Regions from separate parts of the Pseudarthrobacter sp. RHLT3-21 genome, predicted to be linked through region 3. Evidence: riboswitches for the same ligand, from Rfam matches in the RefSeq annotation. Region 3 holds a riboswitch; each other region holds the start of a gene.

Region 1 (7,850 bases), on a different contig from region 3:
GCCGCTGCCATGATGGCGTTCTCGGTCACGGTGTCCCCGCGCTCCGACAGTACAAACGAGCGATTTTCGACGTCGGGCCGCGGAGCCTGCACGGCGTAGAAACCCGCCGTTGCTTCCACAGACAGCCCGAACTGGCGCAACGCCTGCATGTGCGGTTCCACGGTGCGCGTGCCCAGATCGCAGCCGCCGGCATAGGGCAAGCGGTATTCCGAGGATTCGTCCAGGAGCGGGCCCAGCAGCATGATCACGCTGCGCGTGCGGCGCGCGGCGTCCACATCCATGGCTTCAAGGTCCAGGACGGCAGGGCGGCGGAGCTGGAGGTCGGTGTCGTTAAGCCACGTGCATTCGACTCCGATGCTGGTCAGGACCTCCACGATCCGGTTGACCTCTTCGATCCGTGCGAGGCGGCGCAGTACGGTGGTGCCGCGGTTGATCAGGCTGGCGCACAGCAGCGCCACACCGGCGTTTTTGCTGCTGTTGACGTCCACTGCCCCGGACAGGGTGCGGCCGCCTTCAATCCGCAGGTGCGTCATCTGCGGCTTGCCCACTTTGACGATGCTGCGGTCGAGAATCGATTCGAGCCGCTGGATCATCTTCAGGCTCAGGTTCTGCTTGCCCTGCTCCATCCGGGCGACGGCGCTCTGGCTGGTACCCAGCTCCGCGGCAAGCTGACCCTGGGTCCAGCCCTTCTCAGTTCGGGCGTCCCTGAGGGTGGCGGCTACGTGCTCGGCAGTTTCCTGAGTCATAACAAAAAAATATCACAGATGAGCTATTTGATGGGATACGACCCGGAATGGCGTACCTATCTCCCAGGAATACCCGACTCATGAGATAGTCGCCCTTTTGTGGTTGTCCTTGACCCCGCCCCCGCCCGGCGGGAGACTGAAACATCGGGTGAACCCGATCAGCGGAAGAATGTCATGCAGGAGGCCAGCCATGTATGGGCATGCGGCTACAGCATCCCGTGCTTTGGCGTGTGCCATATTGTGCTTGCTCATGGCCCTGTGGGGGATTACCGTGGCGCCGGTGTCCGTGGCCGCCCCGTCACCCGGCGAGGGCGCCGAGCTGGCATTGGGTAACGATGTCTCGTGGCCTCAGTGCAACACGGCGCTTCCCGTCGCTCCAGCTTTCGGGATCGTGGGCGTGAACAATGGCCTTGCTAACACCACTAACCCCTGCCTCGTCGAACAGCTTCGCTGGGCCGAAGCCATCACGGTGAACCCGACCGATCAGCCGTCCGTCGCCCTTTACGTCAACACCGCCAACCCGGAGCTCGCTGGCTCCTGGTGGCCCACCAGTAACAGCTACCCGGAATCCCCGGCCGCATCCAACCCCTACGGCACCTGCCAGGACAAGGACGTTGGCACGGCGTGCGCCTATATGTACGGCTACGCCAAGGCGTACGACGACGCGTACATCCGCGGCATCAGCAGCCCCTCGGACTACCTGTGGTGGCTCGATGTTGAAACCGGCAACAGCTGGTCCCTCGACAAGAATGCCAACCGTGCCGTCCTGGAAGGTATGACCGACTTCTTTCACAGCATCGGCGCCGACGTCGGCATCTACTCGTCGGCCCATCAATGGGGACAGATCGTGGGCACCGTAAGCAGCTCCAGCAACCTTTATGCCCTGCCCAACTGGCTGGCAGGAGCCAGCACGGCCTCCGGAGCCAACGCCAACTGCTCTAATGCGCCGTTGACCGCAGGCGGCACGGTCACCCTGACCCAGTTCGTCTCCAGGGACTTCGACTACGGTTACTCGTGCATTTAGCAACCGCTGCCCCGTTGCCAGAATCCAGAACCCGAACCCGCACCAACTAACGCCAGACGAAGTTCCAGGTCCCCATCCCGGCTGCGGCAACCACAGCAGCCGCCGCGATCAGCACGCCGCCCACCAGCACCCAGGCGTCCAACGGCGAATACGTGGATTCCCGGGCCCACGTCCGCTGCCCGGTGCCAAAGCCGCGTGCTTCCATGGTGATGGCCAGCCGGGACGCGCGGCGGATGGCCTGGACCAGGAGCCCAAAGCTCTGCCCAAGTGTGGCCCGCAGCCGTTGCAGCGGGCTGCCCTGCGAGCCCACGCCGCGGGCCCGCCGCGCCATGCCGATGGTCTGCCACTCCTCGGCCATAAGTCCCACCAGGCGCATCGCTGCCAGCGTGCCAAGGACAAACCGGTGCGGCAGCCGGGCCTTCTGGGCCAGCGCATCGGCGAGGTCGGTGGGGTCTGTGCAGGTCATGAGCAGGATCGCCGGGAGGGCAATCGCGAGTCCGCGCAGCATAAAACCGATTCCCAGCTGCAGGGAACCTTCGCTGATGGACCAGATCCCGACGTCGAGCAGTGCAGCACCGCCGTCCGCCGCGACGATCGCCGTGCTCCAGCCGCCGAGGGCTGCGGCGATGATGAGCGGCCAGCCGCGCTGCCACAACAGGCGGAGCGTGAGGCCGGCCAGCGGAAAGAGCGCCAGTTCCGCCACGAGCGCGGTGGTGGCTGATACCCAGTCAATGGATAGCGCAAGCACCAGTGTGATGAGGAAGACGACGGCGAACTTGGCCAGCGGGTTGGCGCGCGTCAGCAGCGCGTGGTTGCCGCGGAGGGTCAGGGCAGCCCTCATGCCGCACGTGCTTCCTGGCGGGCGCCGCCGCGAGAGGCCGGGCCAAGCCGCAGTTCGGCCCCGCCCAGGACGGCGCTGAATTCCTGGTCGTGGGTCACGGAAACCACGGAGGTCCCGGCGTCGAGCAATTCCGAGAGGAAGGATGCGAGCTCGGCCCAGGTGTTGGCGTCCTGGCCGAAGGTCGGCTCGTCGAGCACCAGCACACGCGGGTGTGCAGCCAAGACCGTGGCCACCGACAGGCGCCGCTTCTCGCCGCCGGACAACGTGTACGGATTGGCGTCCACCAGGTGCGTCAGGCGCAGCCGTTCCAGCAGCTCATCAACCCGCTCCTCGCCATGCCCCAGGTGCCGCGGGCCGAACATCAGCTCGTCCAGCACCCGGCCGGTAACAAACTGGTGCTCGGGCTCCTGGAACACGGTTCCGATGCGGGAAATCAGCTGGTTGGCTTTCCATTTGAAGGGATTGATCCCGGCCCCCTCGGAAAGCTCGACAGCGGCGGACACCTTCCCCGCCACCGGCGCCAAAAGTCCGGCGAGCGTCAGCGCAAACGTTGACTTGCCGGCGCCGTTGGGCCCCGTGACGGTGAGTGCGTGGCCGGAACGGACCTGGGCCGTGATGCCCGACTGCACCGGCACGGGCGGGATGGTCCGGAGGCCGCGGCGCCGCGGACGCTCGCGGGAGACGGCCAGGTCCTCAGCGGCCAGCAGCAGGTCACCGGAGCCTGTGGACGCACGGCGGCGGGTTGCCGGAACATACCCCGGCACCCACACGCCCGCGCCGATCAGCATGTCCCGCGCCTCCGCGAGCACCTGGTCCGGCGGCCCGTCCAGCAGGACTGCGGACGTACCGGCGGAACTTCCAGCGGAGCCCGCTGCGGAGCCCGGCTGGAGCACCACAATCCGGTCCACCAGGTCCTTCCACACGGACACGCGATGCTCCACCACAACGAGTGTGGCGCCGGTCTTGTCCAGGCAGCGGCCCACGGCGTCGCGGACTTCCAGCACACCGGCGGGATCAAGGTTTGCAGTGGGCTCGTCCAGCAGGATCAGCCCGGGCCGCATCGCGAGGATACCGGCCAGAGCCAATCGCTGCTTCTGCCCTCCGGACAGGGCCGACGTCGGGTGGTCCAGCGGCAGCCCGGCGGCACCGGGCCCGCCGTCGGCGTTCAAACCGGCGCCGTTGGCGTTCAAACCAGCTCCGCCACCCACGCGGCCCCCGGCACTTCGGAGGCCGACGTCGTCGAGCGCTTCATGGACGCGCCGCCAGATCTCGTCCGGCGGAACGGCGAGGTTCTCGGCGCCGAAGGCGACGTCGTCGCCCAGGCGCGACAGAACCACCTGCGTTTCCGGGTCCTGCTGCATCAGCCCCGAGCGGCCGCGCTGCCCGCGGGGCACCACGCCGTCGATCAGCAGCGAACCGGTTTCGTCGGCGTCGTCCCCTTCATCCCCCAGCACCCCGGCGAGCGCGTGCAACAGCGTTGACTTGCCCGCGCCCGAGGGGCCCAGCAGCAGCACCCGCTCGCCGGGAGCGATCTCGAGGTCGAGCCCATGGACGGCGGGGGCGGAACGTCCGGCATGCCGCCAGCCCCAGCCACGGGCGGACACCGCGGCGGGGCGCACTCCGGAAGCGCCGGCGTCGGAAGCGGTCATCAGTTGAAGACGGGCTCCGAAGCTGCCTTCCGGGACGCGAACGAGCTCAGCACGCCGGTCCTGGCCAGGCCGCGGGTGGCGATCCAGGACAAGGCGCCCGCTATCACTGCGCCGGAGATGGTGCAGAACACGATGTACGCGAGCTTGTCGGCGGGCTCGTAGGCGATGTTCCAGCCCCACGGCAGGAAGGAGTCATTGAGGCCGCAGAACAGTCCGGCGCCGGCACCGGCCAGCAGCGCGGCGATGAGGTTGTACTTCTGGTGCAGGAAGGACTTGAACCGGACGTTGCCGTACACCAGCAGGAAGAACACCAGTTCGGCGCCCAGGCCCTGCAGGATTCCGGAGATCAGCACCGTGGCGCCGTATTGGGAGCCCATGATGAGTTCGCCGGTGGCGGCCACCGCTTCGCAGAAGAGCGCCGCGCCGGGCTTGCGGATGATGAGCATGCCCAGCACCGCCGGGATCATCCAGCCGCCGGCGATCAGGCCGGTCAGCGGGGGGTAAACGGCGTTCATGGGGGCGGAAATGATGCCGGCGCCCTGGGACCAGGCCCAGAAGATCACGCCGCCGGTGATGGCGATGAGCGCCGCCACCACGATGTCCACAACGCGCCAGGTATTGCCGGTCTTTTTGATTGCTGCAGTTGTCATTCGGTCCTCCTGAGGAACAGGAGGGGAAAGTACCAGGTGTGCGGCGCTGCCGCCGTTTGCCGGACACTTCGAGAACTCGACTCCCTTGCGCCGGTACTAACCGGATCAGGTTCGAGGGTCTGCGGCTGTCCGCACTCTCAGCGCCCGTCTTCGGTCCCCCGGCAAATGCCAGTGATGTCCGACGGCGGCGCTCCCCTGTCGTTAATAAATCTGCCCTGATGGGCATTGTCCAGTTTACACCGCGGGCGGGGTAGATTGTGGGCCATGACTGCCAACAACCCGACTGTGACTGCCTTCAATCCCGACTCGAGAGTGGCCCAGGCGGAGGGGCTGCTTGAGGCGCTGATCGCCCGGATCGAGGCCGAGATCAGCGAGCTGCAGTTTCCGCATTTCACCAAGGACGATTCCCTCAACCTGGGGCTGCTCCTGGTGGAGCTGGGAAAGACGCGCCGGCTGCCCATCGCGATAGACATCACCAAGGGTGACCAGGTGCTGTTCCACGTGGCCCTGGACGGCGCCACCCCGGACAACGAGCACTGGATCCGGGCCAAGCAGCGCACCGCCGCCAGGTACGAGATCCCGTCGTTGCTGGTGGGACTCCGTGGCAGGCTGCACGGAGGCCGCATCGAAGACCACGGCTGGTTCGACGAATCGACTTACGCACCGCACGGCGGCTGCTTCCCGGTCTACGTCGCCGGCGTTGGCGCCGTGGCCACGGTGACGGTCTCAGGCCTGCCCCAGCAACAGGACCACGACCTCGTGGTGGAGGCGCTGCGGGAGATTCTGGAGTCCATGCAGCCGGGTTAGGCTAAAGACAATCCCGGATCCGCTCACAAGGAGTTCAACGAATGAACCTGTTCATCAAGCTGCTCGGCACCGCAATCAGCCTCGGCGCCGGATTCGTCGGCACCAAGATGGTCAATACCGTATGGGAAAAGTCCACCGGCCGGAAGCCTCCCACCGGCAAAGACGAAGACACCCCCACGAGCCTCCGCTCGGCGCTGACGTTCGCGCTCATTTCGGCCTCCGTCAGCACCATCATCCAGGTGCTCGCCAACCGCGGCACGCAGCGGGCCATCACCCGCTTCGCCAAGTCCCAGGACATCGTCTAACCGCACCACCACCCCGGAGTTTTTGTCCAGATAACGGCCTCTAACCGTCCGTCAAACCGTGTTATCTGGACAAAAACTCGCGCGGGCGGCGTCACTCACGCGGGACGGTCCGGACGGTGGGTGACGCTCAGTCCCGCCGGCCGCCGTCGGACGCTTCATCCCGGGAGGACTCATCCCGGGCCGATTGTGCCGCCTTCTGGACCACGGCGTCGAGTTCATCGGAGCTGAGGAGCTCGCGGTGCAGGTGTTTGGTGCGGTAGCCGGCGCGGCCCACCATATGGGCGGAAACCGGCACGGTCAGCAGCTGGAAAATCCAGGCCACCAGCAGCACCGGCCACACCCACCAGGTGCGCAGCTGCAGACCGATGGCCGCAAGGAGCAGGAACAGCCCCAGCACCTGGGGCTTGGTGGCCGCGTGCATACGGCTCAGCAGGTCCGGGAAGCTGAGCAGCCCGACGGCGGCGGCGAGCGACATGAGGGCACCCACCACCAGGAATACCGCCGACACGGTATCGATGACGCTGTCAACCACGGTGGCCTCAGGATTCATTGGCTTGCTCCCGCCGGTCGGCCACAAAGCGGGCAACGGTCACTGACCCGATGAAGCCGACGATGGACAGCGCCACCAGCGGCATCAGGTTGTTCAGGTGCCGGTTGACGGCCATGTCGATGCACAGGGCCGCGCCGAGGATCGCGAGCAGGACGTCGGAGGCCAGCACCCTGTCCAGCAGCGACGGGCCGCGGGAGATCCTGATGATGGCTCCCGCCGCTGCCAGCGAAAGAATGACTGCCGTGACAGCCAGGACGGTCTGCATCATGCTGCGGCCTCCTGCCGGATTGCTTCGAGTTCGTCGCGGGTGCCCATGATCCTGATCAGGCCCGCTTCGATGGAGCGGACTTCCCTGCGCAGGTTTTCGACCTCTTCCGGGCTGCTGACGTTGAGCGCGTGGAGGTACAGGGTGGACGTTGACCGGTCCACTTCCACCACCAGGGAGCCCGGGATCAGCGAGGTCACGTGCCCCACTGCGGTGACCATCAGATCCTGGTGGCTCCGCAACGGCACCGCGACGACGGCATTGACCACCCGCGGGCCACGGACAGCCGCCAGATACATCACCTCAACACTGGCGGCCGCCACCCTGCCCAGGAAACGCAGGGCGAAAGGAACTGCGTGAAGGATGTTGAAGCGGCCGCTGAGTTCCACCGGCGGCAGGTAGAACATCCGGGCCACGAGCACTGCCAGTAACGCGCCGAAGAGCAGGTTGCCGGGGCTGAAGTCCTGCCACAGGGCACCCCACACAATCACCAGCCATACCAGCAGGGGCACCTCCTGGCGCAGGGAAATCCGGCGGCGGCTCATTTGCCCCCTCCGTCTTTGAGGGCCAGCGGGGGAACGGGCGTGTCCTCACCCAGTACGGCCTGGATGTAGGCGGACCTGTCCAGCATTTCGTGGGCGGCCTGGTCCGAGACTTTGAACAGCGGGCCCGCGAAAACCGTGAGTGAGACGCCCAGGACCACCAGGCCCAGGGTTGAGCCCACCATGGTGCGGGGCAGCAAGGTGACGTTTTTGCGGCCGGCCCGGCTGCCGGTATCCGAATCCTCGGGCTCAGCCAGCAGGACGGGGTCCGGGTGCTCGGCGTCCGAGGGCTTGCGCCAGAACGCGCGGTTCCAGACCCTCGCAACGGCCAACAGGGTCAGGAGGCTGGTGACCACGCCGCCGATCACCAGGGCGTAGGCCAGGGGCGTACCCAGTTCGATGCCGGCCTGGATGAGCCCCACCTTCCCCAGGAACCCGGAGAACGGCGGGATCCCGGCCAGGTTCATGGCG
Region 2 (7,850 bases), 440 kb from region 3:
ATGTCATCCCAGTCAACGAAGGTCACGGCAGTGCCCTTGTTGCCGGCGCGGCCGGTGCGGCCCACACGGTGGAGGTAGATCTTTTCGTCTTCAACGCACTGGTAGTTGATGACGTGCGTGACGTCGTCGACGTCGATGCCGCGGGCGGCGACGTCGGTGGCTACCAGGACGTCCACCTTGTTGTTGCGGAAGGCGCGGAGGGCCTGCTCGCGGGCGCCCTGGCCCAGGTCGCCGTGGATGGCGGCGGCGGCGAAGCCGCGGTCCAGGAGTTCCTCGGCAACCTTCGCGGCGGTGCGCTTGGTCTTGGTGAAGATGATGGTCCGGCCGCGGCCGCGGGCCTGCAGGATGCGGGCCACAACTTCGATCTTGTCCATGCTGTGGGCACGGTAGATGAGCTGGCGGATGTCGCGCTTGGTCAGGCCTTCGTCGTCCGGATCAGCGGCCCGGATGTGGGTGGGCTGCGTCATGTAGCGGCGGGCCATGGCGATGACCGGGCCGGGCATGGTGGCGGAGAACAGCAGGGTCTGGCGGACCGCAGGGGTCCCGGCGATGAGCGTTTCCACGTCCGGCAGGAAGCCGAGGTCCAGCATTTCGTCGGCCTCGTCAAGGATGACCATCTTGACGTTCTTCAGGACAAGGTGCTTCTGCTTGTAGAGATCGATGAGGCGGCCGGGAGTACCCACGACCACTTCGACGCCGTTCTGCAGGGCCTCCACCTGGGGCTCGTAGGCACGGCCGCCGTAGATGGTGGTGATGCGGGCGTTGCGTTTGCGGGACGCGTTCTGGAGATCGTTGGCCACCTGGACGGCCAGCTCGCGGGTGGGCACAATGACCAGGGCCTGCGGGGCGCCGGGAACGGCGAGCTTGTCGTAGCCGGCGTCGTCCGGACCCACCACGCGCTGCAGGGCGGGAATGCCGAAGCCGAGGGTCTTGCCGGTGCCGGTCTTGGCCTGGCCGATGATGTCGTGGCCCGAAAGCGCCACCGGCAGGGTCATGGCCTGAATGGGGAACGGGTGGGTGATCCCGGCGTCGGCGAGGGATTCCACGATGTCGGCGCGGACATTGTAGTCAGCGAAGGATTTCTCCTCGATCTCGTGCGGCTTCTCGTCCGAGATGATGGTTTCTTCGGGTTCGATCGTCTCGATGCCGGAGTCGTCAGTCAGGATCTGGTGGGTATGCAATTCACTCACAGGGGAGTTTCCTTATTCATTTGGGCATTGGCGCTGCCTGCTCAACGGGCCGGCCAAAGTGGACGTTCCGGAGCACGCTCTGGCGCGCAAGCAAATCCAGTGGAAGCCGATCGCGGGCTATCAAATGCTGGCACTGGTGACCAACGGGTGTATCTCAAGATCGCGTAGGGGCGGGCTTGTTGAATTCAAAATCAAGGAAATCAACGACCGGGCATCCATATCTACTTCTTCAGTCTAGCCGCACGGACCCTGAATCCCGGCTTTGGGCCGATCAGGCCGGGCACTCATCGTTCAGGCCAGCAGCTCGAAGTGGACCTCGCGGGCGGCAATATCGGAGGAGATCAGGCGGACCCGCACCTTGGTGCCGGATTCCAGGTCCCCGGCGCAGCGGGCCGTCACGGCGGGTACGGCGATCTGGATGATCCCCGAGGGACCGCTCCCGTTTTTCGCAGCGCCGTTCTTGGCACCGTTGCCGATTTTCCCGTTGCCGTTTCCGTTGTCCTTTTGCGGCTTGGAGCCGGAGATCACGATCGCATCGAATTCCTGGCCCACATGGTTGACCAGGAGCGCGGCCTCCACGGTGTCCAGCGCCATGCGTTCCATCCGCGATGCCAGCTGGTCGGATCCGGCCATGATCTCCGGCAGTGACGGCAGGGCTTCCCGTGCCCAGTCCGGTACCTGCTTGCCGTTGCTCAGGGCTTCGCAAATCACCAGGACAAAGCGGTCGATCAGGCGCCGGAGTGGTGCTGTGGTGTGGGCATAGGCGGCGCCGATGGCGGACTGGATCGCGTCGTCCGGCACGATGCCGTCGAACGCCGTGTAGCTGGCGCCGCGGAACAGCATGCCGGCGGAGTGCAGGATGGCCAGTTGCCGGGGCTGGGTCGGATCAAGGCTGCGGAGGTATTCGCCGTAGCTGATTTTTCCGTCCCATGGCTTGCCCAAGGCCTCGGTCTGGATGCGGAAGTGACGCAGGGAGCGCTCGTCCGGCGCGGGCATGGTGCGCAGTATGCCCACTTTTCCCGCCAACATCAGGTTTGCCGCCGCCATCCCGGTCATCAGGGAAATCTGGGCGTTCCAGTCCTCCACCGGAAGCTGCGGCGCCGCGGCAATCCGGTAGCCGCCGTCGGGCAGTTGCACGATTTCCTGCTCGGGCATGTTCAGGCTGGCGCCGCCACGCTGCCGCTCCAGTTCAACGCGCTTGAGCCCTACTTCCTTCAGGAGCTGCAGGACAGGGCCGGCCGTCCCGGCGTCGAGTTCGGCCTGGACTCCCTTGTAGCTCAGCTTGGCCCGGCTGCGGATGGTGGCCCTGCGGACACTCACCGCGGAGACCTGTGCGGTGTCGTCCAGCCCGAACTCCCACACATAGGCGGAACAGAGCTGCCCGGCCAGGAGGCTGCCGGCCCCTTCGCTGATGACCTCCGGGTGCAGCGGGATACGGCCGTCCGGGGCGTAAAACGTCTGGCCGCGGCGCCGGGTCTCTGCATCCAGTCCGCCGCCGGGGCGGACAAAGGACGGCACGTCGGCGATGGCGTAAAGCACCCGGTAGCCAGGGCCCGCGCGCTCGATGAACAGGGCCTGGTCCAGGTCAGTGGACGACGCCGGATCGATGGTGAGGAAGTCCACGTCCGTCAGGTCGGCGCCGGGCAACTCGTGCGCGGCCACTGCCGTTTCCGCGTCCCGGACCGCCTCCGCCGGGTAGGGTCCCGGTAGTTCCAGCTCGGTCCGCAGGGCGCTCAGTGCCGCCGCGAGGTCGTTGGTCTGCTCGTGGACATTGGGGGCCAACCGATGATGTGACACGAAAGTCAGGTTAGCCCGATTTCCACGGATCGTGCACGCCCGCCGTCCGCGACGCGGGGGATTCTCAGGATGCGCCCGCGTCCAGGGCCGCCAGGAGCGCCGCCGCCGCCGCTGCGGGATCGGAGGCCTCGGTGATGGCACGCACCACAACAATCCTGCCGGCACCGGCCTCCACCACCTGCTCCACGTTGCCGAGATCGATGCCTCCGATGGCAAACCAGGGGAAAGTGGCCGGGGTGCCACCGGCAGCGCGGACTGCATCCGCCGCGTACCGCACCAGGTCAAGGCCGACGGCGGCCCGGCCGGGTTTGGTGGGAGTGGCCCAGACCGGTCCGACGCAGAAGTAGTCCAGGCCGCGTTCGGACGTCAGCCCGCCGGACAGCCGGATGGCGCCTTCAATCTGCTCGGCGGTGTGTGTGGAAAGCCCGATCGCCGCGGGGGCCCCGAGCAGGGTGCGGGCGGACGCGACCGGCAGGTCCTTCTGCCCGATGTGGAAGACGGGGGCGCTGGACAGCATCGCGATATCGGCACGGTCGTTGACGGCCCACAGCTTTCCGTGACGTTCGGCCGCCGCCTGAACCACGGCCAGCAGCTCCAGCTCTTCCGCCGCCTCGATCGCCTTGTCGCGGAGCTGGATGATGTCGACGCCGCCGGCAAAAGCCGCGTCCACAAACTCGCCAAAGTCCCCGCGGTCACGGCGCGCGTCGGTGCACAGATACAGCCTGGCGCTGTGCGGGAGGCCCGTGTCTATGCCGTCGGTGGGGTCTGTTCCGGTCAAGGATGTGGGGGTGGAAGAGGCGGCGGAGGACGTGCCTGCAGCGGCGAAAGATTGCGCGTTCATGGAAACCAGCCTAATTCCCCTAAACTGGGCGGGTACTGCGGGAGCCCGATGCAGCCGTCACAAAGCGGCCGGGCTGAGAGGGCGTCAGAGCCGACCGCTTGACCTGATCCGGCTAGTACCGGCGTAGGGAAGGAACCATATGCCCCCCGCAATAAGCAACCAACCTGAGACTGCATCAGCCAGCCCGGCCGCCGTGCTGCACGCCGACGTGGCAGTCATCGGCGGCGGAGTCATCGGCCACGCCATAGCCTGGGAGGCCCGGCGATCCGGCCGTTCCGTCGTGCTGATCGATGACGCGCCCGGGAACGGGGCCAGCTGGGCAGCCGCCGGCATGCTTGCCCCTGTGAGCGAACTGCATTACCAGGAGGAAGACCTCCTGGAGCTGATGCTGGCGTCCTCCGGCCTGTGGCCTGCCTTCGCGGCAGACCTCGCCCTGGCGGGGGCTGGAGAGACCGGATATCTGACGACGCCGACCCTCGCCATCGGCGCGGACGCTGCGGACCGCCGGGCGCTGATGGACCTCCGGGCCGTGCAGCAGGCCAGCGGCCTGGTGGTGGAACCCCTGACCGTCCGTGCGGCCAGGACGAGGGAATCCCTGCTCAGCCCGGCAATATCCTGCGCCCTGGACATCCCCGCCGACCACCAGGTGGATCCACGGAAACTGGTGGCGTGCCTCCAGGAAGTCCTGGCCGTCCACGAACCGGGAGCAGGAACCGCCGTGGCAGGTGCCCGCGGGGGATTTGCCGTTGACCAGCGGGCCGCTGCCCTTCTCTGGGAGGACGGCCGCGTCAGCGGCGTGAAGCTCGCCCACGGCGGAACCGTCCAAGCGCGCGAGACCATCGTGGCCAACGGATTGCAGGCGGCGTCGCTGGATGGCCTCCCGGAAGGACTGCAGCTGCCCTTGCGGCCTGTCTACGGTGACATCCTTCGACTAGCAGTTCCGCAGCACCTGCGCCCGCTCCTCACCTCGACGGTCCGCGGAATGGTCCATGGCGTGCCGGTCTACATCGTTCCCCGGCAGGACGGCACCGTGGTGATCGGGGCAACGCAGCGGGAGGACGCGCTCGCCGGGACCGGCGACGGTGCTGTCTCGGCCGGCGGCGTCTACCAGTTGCTGCGTGACGCCCAGGTCCTGGTGCCGGCCGTCTCGGAGCTTGAACTCCTGGAATGCACGGCGCGGGCAAGGCCGGCGACTCCGGACAACGCACCTCTTCTCGGCAGGGTACCGGACCGGGCAGCCGGGACCGGCAGCGGGCACAGCGCGGGGAACGCGGGGAACATTGCCGGGCTGATTGTTGCCACCGGGTTCTTCCGCCACGGAGTGCTGCTTGCTCCGGCGGCGGCGGCGATCTGCCGGGACCTGCTGGACGGCCGGACAGACCCGCGATGGGGGGCGCTCAGCCCGGCCCGCTTTTCCGGAAAGCACCAGGTGGCCGGCACAGAGCACGGACTGGCCGGAGTACCGTCCCCACCCAAGGACATCAGCAGCACGAAGGACCTCGACCCACAGAAGGAATCAGCATGAACATCACCCTCAACGGCTCGCGCCATTCCGTGACGGACGACGCCTCCATCACCACCCTCATCAGCCAGATCACGGGCCGTCAACTTGCAGCCAACGGCCAGGCGACAGACGGGCAGAAACTCGGCGTCGCCGTCGCCCATAACTCCGAAGTAGTACCCCGCAGCCAGTGGTTCGTCACGGCGCTCGCCGAAGGTGACGACGTCGAACTGGTCACAGCAGTCCAGGGAGGCTGACACCATGACAGTAACCAGCAACATCAGCACACAGAACCGGCCCGAGGCCGCAGACAGGCTGGTCATCGACGGCGTCGAGCTCGGCTCCCGCCTCATCATGGGCACCGGTGGCGCCCCGAGCCTCGACGGGCTGGGGGCAGCCCTGCTGGCGTCCGGAACCGAACTGACCACGGTGGCCATGCGGCGCTATTCGCCGGCTGAATCGGGGTCCCTTTTCCAGCTCCTGGTGGACCACGGGATCCGGATCCTGCCCAACACCGCAGGCTGCTTCACCGCCCGGGACGCGGTCATGACGGCGGAACTCGCCCGCGAAGCGCTGGAAACCGACTGGATCAAGCTGGAAGTCATCGCCGACGAGCAGACCCTGCTGCCGGACGCCGTGGAGCTCGTGGATGCTACGGAACAGCTTGTAAACCGGGGCTTCAAAGTGTTCGCCTACACCAACGATGACCCGGTCCTGGCCCTGCGGCTGGAAAACCTGGGTGCCACCGCGGTCATGCCGCTCGGAGCGCCCATCGGCACCGGCCTGGGAATCCTGAATCCACACAACATCGAACTGATCGTCTCGCGCGCCTCGGTGCCCGTGGTGCTGGACGCCGGCATCGGCACGGCATCCGACGCCGCACTGGCCATGGAGATTGGCTGTGATGCCGTGCTGCTGGCCACTGCAGTCACTCGTGCGCAGAACCCGGCACTCATGGGGGAGGCCTTCAAACACGCCGTCATCGCCGGTAGGCTGGCGAAAGCGGCCGGCAGGATTCCGCGCCGCGAGCACGCCTTGGCGTCATCGGCCATGGAAGGCCGGGCAGAATTTCTGTAGGCCGATTTCTCCAGGCCGGGTGCCCTCGACCAAACGCCCGGGCGGGCTCACCGGACGAGCCAAGGAGGCCGCTATGCCCGGCAAGCAAGACACACTCACGCGTGAGCGGATCGAGGCCGTCCTCGCCGCGATGCCTGGCTGGCAGTACAGACTGGGCGGGCTGGTCGCTGTCTATAAGACGCCGACGGCGGCCGCCGCACTGGAGCTGATTGCCGCCGTCGGACGCCTGGCGGAAGAGCAGAACCACCATCCGGACCTTGACTGGCGCTTCAACAAGGTGCATCTCCGATATACGTCCCACGACGCCGGCGGCGAGGTCACTGAGCGGGATGCCGCTGCTGCGGCGGCCGTGAGTGCTGCTGCCGCCCGGCTCGGTGCCACTGCCCAGCCCGTGGGTTAAAAGACCGTGACCACGCACCCTGCTGGGTGGTGGTCACCGGTACGTAAGTAGACGGGCCGGCCTACAGCTTGAGCGCCTGCGTCAGCCGCTGCGTATCGTGGCTTTCGCGTGTCCGCCCGAGGTAGATGACTGTCCCGATGGCAGCGACGGTGCCGAGCGCCATGGGCAGGACCCAGGGAATCCACGTCAGGCCCGGCTGATAGCCAAAACCTGCCGCGATGAAGATGATCCAACTGCCCGCACCCACCACAACCGCAACACCTGCGGGCAACCCCGTCCCATACCGGGCGTGGCGCTTGTCATTGGCCCAGACAACAAAGCCTGCGGCCACTGTGACCAGGACAACGATAGTCAGCGAAAGCATGGAATCTCCTCGGAAAGCAGCGGCCAACCGCCAAGGCGGGTGGCCGCGGACGTGCTAGAACTGGCCGAAACCGACCTTGCGGGCCTCTTCGGCACCGATTTCAACGTAGCCCAGGGCGTTGCCGGGAACGATGATGATGCGTCCCTTGTCGTCCTTGAGGCGGAGGTCGGTGCCCTTGGTGATGGCTTCTTCAACGACCGTGGCTACAGTGTCAGCATCCTGAGCCGATTCCAGGACGATTTCGCGGCTAATGTTCTGAATGCCGATCTTAATTTCCAAAAGGGGGCCTCCCAGCCAATCAAAGTTTCTTGGGGTCTCTCATTTGTAGTCTAGGACTCTTTGGGGAAGCGCGAGATTCCGCGCCAAGCTAAACGGTAAATGAGGTCGCTGGCCACATCGAGGTCCAGGTTCCCATCCGTTTCAAGCCAATAACGCGCGCTGACCTGGGCCATGCCGGCCAGGCCGCGTCCCAGAAGCTGCGCCTCCAGGGGGGGCAGTTTGGTGTCCTCGGCAATCACGCGTGCCACGGCGTCCGCGAACGTCTTGTTGAATGTCTCGAGGCGTGAACTGACATCGGGATCGTTGATGAGGTCCGATTCGAAGACCAGGCGGTGGGCTTGGTCGTCGCTGGCGATGAAGCGGTAGTAGGCGCGCATCACCGCCTGGACACGTTCGTCATT
Region 3 (7,850 bases):
TCAGTCACTTCGGCCGTCTCACTCGTCATCTTCAACGCCCAGTCCACTCTCCTTGAGCGGCGTGGCAGCGCGGCGGCTGCTGACCGATTCGGTCCAGATCCCGGCCTTGCGCTCGGCTTCGAGCTCGGCGCGGGCGGCGGCCTTGGCATCCTTGCGTTCCTGCTGCTCGTCACGCTTCTGGCCACGGGTGGGGCGGTCGCCGACGTCCGCGAAACGGATATCCGTGCCACGCGGTGATGCGAGCATTTCGGCTCCGGCCATCATGGTGGGCTCCCAGTCGAAGACAACGCCGTCATCTTCGCCGATCACGACTGCGTCGCCCGGCTTGGCGCCCTGCTTGAACAGTTCGTTTTCGACGCCGAGCTTGGCCAGGCGGTCGGCGAGGTAGCCGATGGCTTCCTCGTTGGTGAAGTCAGTCTGCTTGACCCAGCGCACGGGCTTGTCGCCCAGGACGCGGAAGAGCGGTTCGAGGTTCTTTTCCTCGCGGCGGATCCTGAAACCGGACTCGTTGACGGCGCGGGGCCGCAGGATGGGCGGCTGGACCTTTGGCGGGGCGGCCGCGAGGGCGGCACGGGCGGCCTGGACGATTTCCGCCATCGCGAAGCCCAGCTGGCGGAGACCCTCGTGGCTGGTGGCCGAGATCTCGAAGACCCGGTAGCCGCGTGATTCCAGTTCGGGGCGGACGAATTCAGCCATGTCCTTGCCGTCCGGGAGGTCCACCTTGTTCAGGGCCACCAGCCGCGGACGGTGGTTCAGCGGAACCACTTCGCCGTCGGTACCCGCGTAGCTCATGTCCACGACGTACTTTTCCAGTTCGGCCTCGATGATGGCCAGGTCTGCCAGCGGGTCGCGGTCCGATTCAAGCGTGCCGCAGTCCAGCACGTGTACCAGGGCGGCGCAACGCTCCACATGGCGCAGGAAGTGGTGGCCAAGGCCCTTGCCTTCGCTGGCGCCCTCGATGAGGCCCGGAACGTCTGCAATGGTGAAGCGGACATCGCCGGACTGGACAACACCCAGGTTCGGGATGAGGGTGGTGAAGGGGTAGTCGGCGATCTTGGGCCGCGCGGCGGACATGGCCGCGATCAGGCTGGACTTGCCGGCAGAGGGGAAACCCACCAGTGCGATATCGGCGATGGATTTCAGTTCCAGCACAACGTCGCTGGCGTCACCCTCGATGCCCAGGAGCGCGAACCCCGGGGCACGGCGCTTCTGCGAGGACAGCGAGGCATTGCCCAGGCCGCCCTGGCCGCCGGCGGCGGCCACATATTCTGCGCCTTCGCCGACCAGGTCTGCCAGAACGGTGCCGTCCTTGGATTTGACCACGGTGCCATCCGGGACCGGCAGGATGAGGGTCTCGCCGCTCTTGCCGCCGCGCCAGTCGCCCATGCCGGACCCGCCGTTGGTGGCGTGCCGGTGCGGGGAGTGGTGGTAGTCCAGCAGGGTAGTGGTCTGGTGGTCAACGCGCAGGATGACGTTGCCGCCATCGCCGCCGTTACCGCCGTCGGGTCCGCCCAGTGGGATGAACTTCTCCCGGTGGACGGAGACACAGCCGTGGCCGCCGGTACCGCCGGATACGTGCAGTACTACCCGGTCTACAAAGCTCGCCACGTGGATCTCCTCAGTGCTTTTTCCTGGACGCCCAAGGGCGCCAAGACGATTGTAATGCGGTTAAAAGAATAGTGGAGCGGACCAAATGGCCCGCTCCACCGATTCAGAACTATTTGTTACTCTGCAGCTGCAGCAGCAACGATGTTAACAACGCGGCGACCGCGGCGGGTGCCGAACTGGACGGCTCCCGGAGCCAGTGCGAACAGTGTGTCGTCGCCGCCACGGCCAACGCCGGCGCCCGGGTGGAAGTGGGTGCCACGCTGGCGGACGATGATCTCGCCTGCGGAAACTACCTGGCCGCCGAAGCGCTTGACGCCGAGGTACTGGGCGTTGGAGTCACGACCGTTGCGAGTGGAACTCGCGCCTTTTTTATGTGCCATTTGAAATGCCTGCCTTTAAAATTCTGGGGAATCTGCTGAAGAACCTGAACAGTAACGAAGAGTTACTTGATACCCGTGATCTTGACCTTGGTCAATTCCTGACGGTGACCCTGGCGCTTCTTGTAACCGGTCTTGTTCTTGAACTTCTGGATGACGATCTTCGGACCACGGAGGTCTTCGAGGATCTCAGCCGTAACCGTTACCTTGGCCAGGTCCGCAGCAGCAGAGGTGACTTTGTCACCGTCTACCAGGAGCAGTGCGGGCAACTCAAAAGTGCTGCCGGCTCCACCGGGGACGCGGTTCAGGGTAACGAAGTCTCCAACGGAAACCTTCTCTTGGCGGCCGCCTGCGCGGACAATCGCGTACACCACTTGGGAACTCACTTCTCTCGACGTTTATTACTAAATTTGCGTGCTGAACCCGATTCCATAATTGGCTGGGTTCTCGCTGTGCCTCAACGCCGTGGGGTCGTAACCCAAGTGTTGGCGTAAGCACCGAAGATCTAGAATACGCTAATTTTGCCTTCGGCCGCAAATGAGGCTGGTTACGGTCTGTTGTCTGTGATAGGACCCACAAGCAGGTACTGCACTGACAATCCAAAACCGTGCCTGACTATCGTACAGGCCACGTGGACGCCAAACTGTCAGGAATGAATTCGCGGCGCGTCGAAGAATTCCACTTCGAACCGGGAGGACTGCCTGAACGCCACCAGCATCGCCGCCCGTTCAGCCGCGGAAGCGCTCCGGGCGGCATCGTCAGCCAAGGCGATGGCGTCGCGGGTGGCCTGCGCGAAGTCCTCGTCAGCATAGGCCCGCAGCCAGTCGGCATAAGGGTGCGCTGCAGGGGCACCGGCAGCCAGGAACTCCGCGTGGAGGGTCTGTCCCACCTCGGCGTACAACCAGAAGCACGGCAGCACCGCCGCCACGAGGACCGCATAGCTGCCGGAGGCCGAGGCTGCCAGCAGGTGGTCCACGTAGGACTTGGTGACAGGTCCAAGGACGGAGTCCACTGTCCTGGTGCTCAGCCACGTGCGGTGCAGTTCGGATTCGACCTCAAGGCATTGCCGGGCCGACTTTGCCCAGAACAGCTGCGAGGCTTCCGTGGGCGCCAGCGCACTGGCCCGGGCAAGGACACGCGAATAGCCGTTGAGGTAGATGGCGTCCTGGGCGAGGTAAAAGGCGAACTGCTCCTCAGCCAACGTGCCGGCCGCCAGGTCACGGATGAAATCCAGCCCGTAGATGGCCTGAAGATCCGGCTCCGACGCCCGACGCAGCGTCTCTGCGAATTCGCCGGCTGCCGGAACCTGCTGCATGTGGTGGAAGTGGTTGATGGGGCCGTTGCCCCCGCCCACCTCGAGCTGGTCAGAGGCCTGCAGCGCGCCAACCAGCCAAGGCTTGACCTTCCGCAATGCGGCTTCCCAGTCCCCCAGCCTGGCCTGAGCCGTGGCCATGGCCGACGACAGCGAGCAGCCGGTGCCGTGGCTGTTGCGGGTGGGGATCCTGTCCCCGCTCACTTCCACCACCTCCCGGGTAAGCAGCCCGGCGGCGTTGACCAGGGCATCCGGGCACGCACCGGCGTCGAGATGGCCGCCCTTGACCAGCACGGTGGCACCGGTCGCGGCGGACAACCGCCGCCCTTGCCCGAGCGCATCAGGCCAATCCCGCGCCTGCGGCTCCCCCACCAGGATGGCCAGTTCGGCCAGGTTGGGGGTGATCAGGTCCGCGAGCGGGAGCAGTTCCCGCAGGGCTACCTCCGCCGACTCCTGCAGCAGCCGGTCTCCGCTGGTGGCCACCATCACCGGATCAAGAACGACGACGGCGGGACGCACCTTTTCCAGCCAGTCCCGGACCACGCCTATCACCGCGGCGTCGCCCAGCATGCCGATCTTGACCGCGTCGATGGTGATGTCGTCGCTGATGGCCTCAAGCTGCTGGCCCAGAAAGGACGCCGGCGGGACGTGAACCGCCCGGACCCCCTGCGTGTTTTGGACTGTCAGGGCGGTGATGGCCGCCATGCCATAGCCGCCAAGAGCCGCAATGCTCTTGAGATCGGCCTGGACGCCCGCGCCACCTGAGGGGTCCGATCCGGCAATGGACAGCACCCGCGGAACGTCACGCAGCACCTGGACCGCAGAAGAGCGGCCTGGGGCGGGCCGGTACACAGCGGGGGTTGCCGTAGCCAGGGGCGTTGCAGGAGGAAGGACAGAAGTTGAAGCCAAAGGAGACATCCCTTCGCCGGTGCTAACCGGACAGGTTCAACGGGTGTGGATCTCAGCCGGCTCTCTGCGCGGCACCCCGTGTCAGTCACCAGCCTAGCGTTCCTCAGGACTTAACGCCGGACGCCCGGACGCAGCCCGTAATTCACGGGTACGTCCGGGCGCCGGTGTAGTGGATTGCCCTGCTGTTTGGTCAGAGCTCCGAGGCCGGAACCCCTACGCCCAGGATGATGGGCGCGTTGGTGGCCGCCGGCTTCTCAGCCACAGGAGCCTTGACGGGCTCAGGGGCCTTGGCGGCGTGGGTGTGTCCGGCGGCAGCCGCCGGAGCGGCTTCGTGATGCTCCACGGACGTGGCGTTGGCTGCGCCCTGGGCACGGCTGGCACTCCGGTTCCGCCGGGGACGGCGGGCGCGCGGCTCCTCGGTGTGGTCGGAATAATCCTTCTCCGCCACGGCAGGCTGCTGCTGCTGACGGGCAGGTCCGGCCGGCTGGCTTTCAGTTGCCTGGACTGCCGACGGCTTGCTTTCCGCCACAGGAGCCGAACCGCCAAGGTGGGCGAAGGCCTCCGCGAGGCGGTCCAGTGTCAGGGCAGGCGCGTGCGGCAGATCCTCGTGATGCTCCACGAACGGCAGCACAACCTGCTCTCCGCCGAACGTCAGCACAGCGGCCGGGCGGCCGTTGGAGTCCGTCTCGGAGCGCACGGCCGGAGCCGGCGCCGGCGCAGCGGGCAGCTGTCCCGCGGCGGCTGATGCGAGAGCCACCTCGTCGTCGTGCATGTGCGCAGCGTGGGCTGCCGCCGCAATGTTCGCAAGCGCTGCCCGCGTGGCCTCCGCCTTGGCATGGCGCTCGGAATCACTGGGTTCCGGGTGGACCGTGTGGATCTGCACCGGCGCTGCCGGTGCAGTTTCCAGCGGCTGGCCGCCCCGTCCGCGGCGGCGCTTCCGGTCAGTGCGGCCACCCGGCTGGCTGTCCGGGCGCTGACTGTCCGTGCGCACGGTGTCCGGGCGCTGATCGTTGATGCGGGGGTCCTGCCGGCTGTCCACCCGCTGCACATGGTGCTCAGCGGCTACGGTGTTGACGCGGCGGTGCTCCACGGGGTCGTCGTGGGTGACGATCCCGCGGCCCGCACAGGTTTCACACTGCTCGCCGAAGACTTCCAGGAGCCCGGTGCCCATGCGCTTTCGCGTCATCTGCACGAGGCCCAGCGAGGTCACTTCGGCTACCTGGTGCTTCGTCCGGTCGCGGCCCAGGCACTCCACCATGCGGCGGAGGACCAGGTCGCGGTTGGATTCGAGGACCATGTCGATGAAGTCGATGACGATGATGCCGCCGATGTCGCGGAGCCTCAGCTGCCGGACCACTTCTTCAGCTGCCTCGAGGTTGTTCTTGGTGACGGTTTCCTCGAGGTTGCCGCCGCTGCCGGTGAACTTGCCGGTGTTGACGTCCACCACGGTCATGGCTTCGGTGCGGTCGATGACCAGCGAGCCGCCCGAGGGCAGGAAGACCTTGCGTTCCAGGGCCTTGTGGATCTGCTCGTCGATGCGCCAGGCCGCGAAAATGTCCGTGTCCTTGGTCCACTTTTCCAGCCGGCCGACGAGGTCGGGCGCCACATAGGTGACGTAGGCCTCGATGGTGTCCCAGGCCTCTTCACCGGAGACGATCAGCTTGGAGAAGTCCTCGTTGAAGACATCGCGGACCACCTTGATGGTGAGGTCAGGTTCGCCGTAGAGCAGCTCCGGCGCGAGGATCTTGGTGGACGTGGACTGGCTTTCGATGCCCTCCCACTGCGCCCGCAGCCGGTTGATGTCGTGAGTGAGCTCCTCTTCCGAGGCGCCTTCGGCAGCGGTGCGGACGATGACGCCGGCGTGCTCCGGGAGGCGGTCCTTGAGGATGCGCTTGAGGCGGTTGCGCTCGACGTCGGGCAGTTTGCGGGAGATGCCGGTCATGGACCCGCCGGGCACATAGACCAGGTAACGGCCGGGCAGCGAGATCTGGCTGGTCAGGCGTGCACCCTTGTGGCCCACGGGATCCTTGGTGACCTGGACCAGGACGGTGTCGCCGGACTTGAGCGCGTTTTCGATCCGGCGCTGCTTGCCTTCGAGGTTAACGGCTTCCCAGTTCACTTCACCGGCGTAGAGGACGGCGTTGCGGCCGCGTCCGATGTCAACAAACGCCGCTTCCATGGACGGCAGGACGTTCTGCACCTTGCCGAGGTAGACGTTGCCGATCAGGGAGTCCTGCTGGGTCTTGGAGACAAAATGCTCGGCCAGGACGCCGTCTTCGAGGACGCCGATCTGGATTCTGTCGTCGCGCTGGCGGACGATCATCTGCCGGTCGACTGATTCACGGCGTGCCAGGAACTCAGCCTCGGTGATGACGGTGCGGCGACGGCCGGTATCGCGGGATTCGCGGCGGCGCTGCTTCTTGGCTTCGAGGCGGGTGGAACCCTTGACGGACGTGACGCGGTTGTTGACCGGCGCTTCGGTGGCGGCGCGCGGCGCGCGGACGCGGGTCACCGTGTTGGGCGGGTCGTCGCCTTCTCCGCCGGTCAGTTCCAGATCCTGGTCGCCACGGCGGCGACGGCGGCGACGGCGGGACGTCACGCCCTCATCGGCCTGCCCGGCGGATTCGTCATCAGTTTCATCGGCTGCGCCGTCGTCGCCTTCGTTATCGCCGTCAGCATCACTTTCGCCGGTGCGGCTGCGTCCGCGGCGACCACGGCTGCGGCGCCTGCGGCGGCCGTTGGCGTCGTCCGCTTCGCCGTCTTCGGCGTCGTCCTCTTCCGGCTCTTCAACCACGGCGGCGGCCGGTGCCGGGCGGACCACGGTGCTGAGGTCAGGGGCCTGGAAAAGCACAGACGTGGTGGACGCCGGCTCAAGGAACAGTGAGCTGAACGGGCTGGCAGGCTCGGCATCCGCCGGTTCTTCAGCCGGCGCGGCGGCAGCGTTGACGGCGGCAGCCTTGGCGGGTGCGACGGCGGCGGTTGCTGCGGGCGCGGCGGCCTCCGCAGCTGCGACTTCCTCTGCTTCCGGGGCCGGCGTCGCTGCAGCTTCAGGGGCTGCCTCAGGAGCTGTTGGTTCCACGGCCGCGGGGGCGACGTCGGGGGCCGAGGTTTTGCGCGTGGCCACGCGGCGGCGGCGGACAGGCTTGGTCTCCGCTGCAGCCTCAGGGGCTGCAGATTCGGCGGCGGCAGGCTCTACGGCGGAGGGCTCTACGGTGGCCTCGGTAACAATCGCGGCGGCGGGTGCTTCAGTGGCCTCAGCCGCGAAAGCCGGCAACGGCTCGGCGGTGTCCACCTTCTTACGTGCGCGGGTCCGGCGAACCGGTGCCTTGGGCTCCGGCGCGACGTCCTCAGCAGCGTCAGTCACCGGTGCGGCCTCTGCGGCCTTCGGCACTGCCTTCCGACGCGTCCGGGTGACCTTCTTGGGCGCTTCCGCAGCCTCGACGGCTTCATCATTAACGGCTGGTGCTTGTTCGTTTTCCATATGTGGCAACACTCCTGCCCCTGACGTACCGCCACATCCGGCACCCATTGGGGCACATATTGTCAAAACCCGCAGGCGTTGACAGAAGTCAAGTGGATACTCCCAGGTTCGCACCGGCAGAGGGGTGCGGCAGCCCGTGGGAGCCGTCGGCTGTGTCCTGAAA

Evidence for each region. Region 3 has a riboswitch for thiamine pyrophosphate ahead of thiD (bifunctional hydroxymethylpyrimidine kinase/phosphomethylpyrimidine kinase). Riboswitches for the same ligand answer to the same signal wherever they lie in the genome.
Region 1: another riboswitch for thiamine pyrophosphate. It lies ahead of AC50YA_RS12635 (ECF transporter S component); the one in region 3 lies ahead of thiD (bifunctional hydroxymethylpyrimidine kinase/phosphomethylpyrimidine kinase).
Region 2: another riboswitch for thiamine pyrophosphate. It lies ahead of thiO (glycine oxidase ThiO); the one in region 3 lies ahead of thiD (bifunctional hydroxymethylpyrimidine kinase/phosphomethylpyrimidine kinase).

Annotation. Positions count from the first base shown of each region.
Region 1 covers NZ_JBWZCI010000010.1:32,575-40,424, reverse strand. Annotated here, with positions in the region: gene AC50YA_RS12655 (UDP-N-acetylglucosamine 1-carboxyvinyltransferase) at 1-746, opposite strand, end outside; gene AC50YA_RS12650 (glycoside hydrolase family 25 domain-containing protein) at 997-1,770, shown strand; gene AC50YA_RS12645 (energy-coupling factor transporter transmembrane component T family protein) at 1,817-2,611, opposite strand; gene AC50YA_RS12640 (ABC transporter ATP-binding protein) at 2,608-4,260, opposite strand; gene AC50YA_RS12635 (ECF transporter S component) at 4,260-4,910, opposite strand; TPP riboswitch at 4,975-5,117, opposite strand; gene AC50YA_RS12630 (heme-degrading domain-containing protein) at 5,175-5,717, shown strand; gene AC50YA_RS12625 (DUF4235 domain-containing protein) at 5,759-6,022, shown strand; gene mnhG (monovalent cation/H(+) antiporter subunit G) at 6,150-6,572, opposite strand; gene AC50YA_RS12615 (MrpF/PhaF family protein) at 6,562-6,840, opposite strand; gene AC50YA_RS12610 (Na+/H+ antiporter subunit E) at 6,837-7,382, opposite strand; gene AC50YA_RS12605 (Na+/H+ antiporter subunit D) at 7,379-7,850, opposite strand, start outside.
Region 2 covers NZ_JBWZCI010000001.1:72,862-80,711, forward strand. Annotated here, with positions in the region: gene AC50YA_RS00375 (DEAD/DEAH box helicase) at 1-1,190, opposite strand, end outside; gene AC50YA_RS00380 (RNB domain-containing ribonuclease) at 1,482-2,987, opposite strand; gene thiE (thiamine phosphate synthase) at 3,052-3,828, opposite strand; TPP riboswitch at 3,856-3,975, shown strand; gene thiO (glycine oxidase ThiO) at 3,968-5,353, shown strand; gene thiS (sulfur carrier protein ThiS) at 5,350-5,586, shown strand; gene AC50YA_RS00400 (thiazole synthase) at 5,591-6,406, shown strand; gene AC50YA_RS00405 (4a-hydroxytetrahydrobiopterin dehydratase) at 6,480-6,806, shown strand; gene AC50YA_RS00410 (hypothetical protein) at 6,868-7,170, opposite strand; gene AC50YA_RS00415 (DUF3107 domain-containing protein) at 7,225-7,449, opposite strand; gene AC50YA_RS00420 (TetR/AcrR family transcriptional regulator) at 7,500-7,850, opposite strand, start outside.
Region 3 covers NZ_JBWZCI010000001.1:510,905-518,754, reverse strand. Annotated here, with positions in the region: gene proB (glutamate 5-kinase) at 1-29, opposite strand, end outside; gene obgE (GTPase ObgE) at 19-1,608, opposite strand; gene rpmA (50S ribosomal protein L27) at 1,725-1,988, opposite strand; gene rplU (50S ribosomal protein L21) at 2,051-2,359, opposite strand; gene thiD (bifunctional hydroxymethylpyrimidine kinase/phosphomethylpyrimidine kinase) at 2,632-4,215, opposite strand; TPP riboswitch at 4,198-4,295, opposite strand; gene AC50YA_RS02435 (Rne/Rng family ribonuclease) at 4,397-7,687, opposite strand.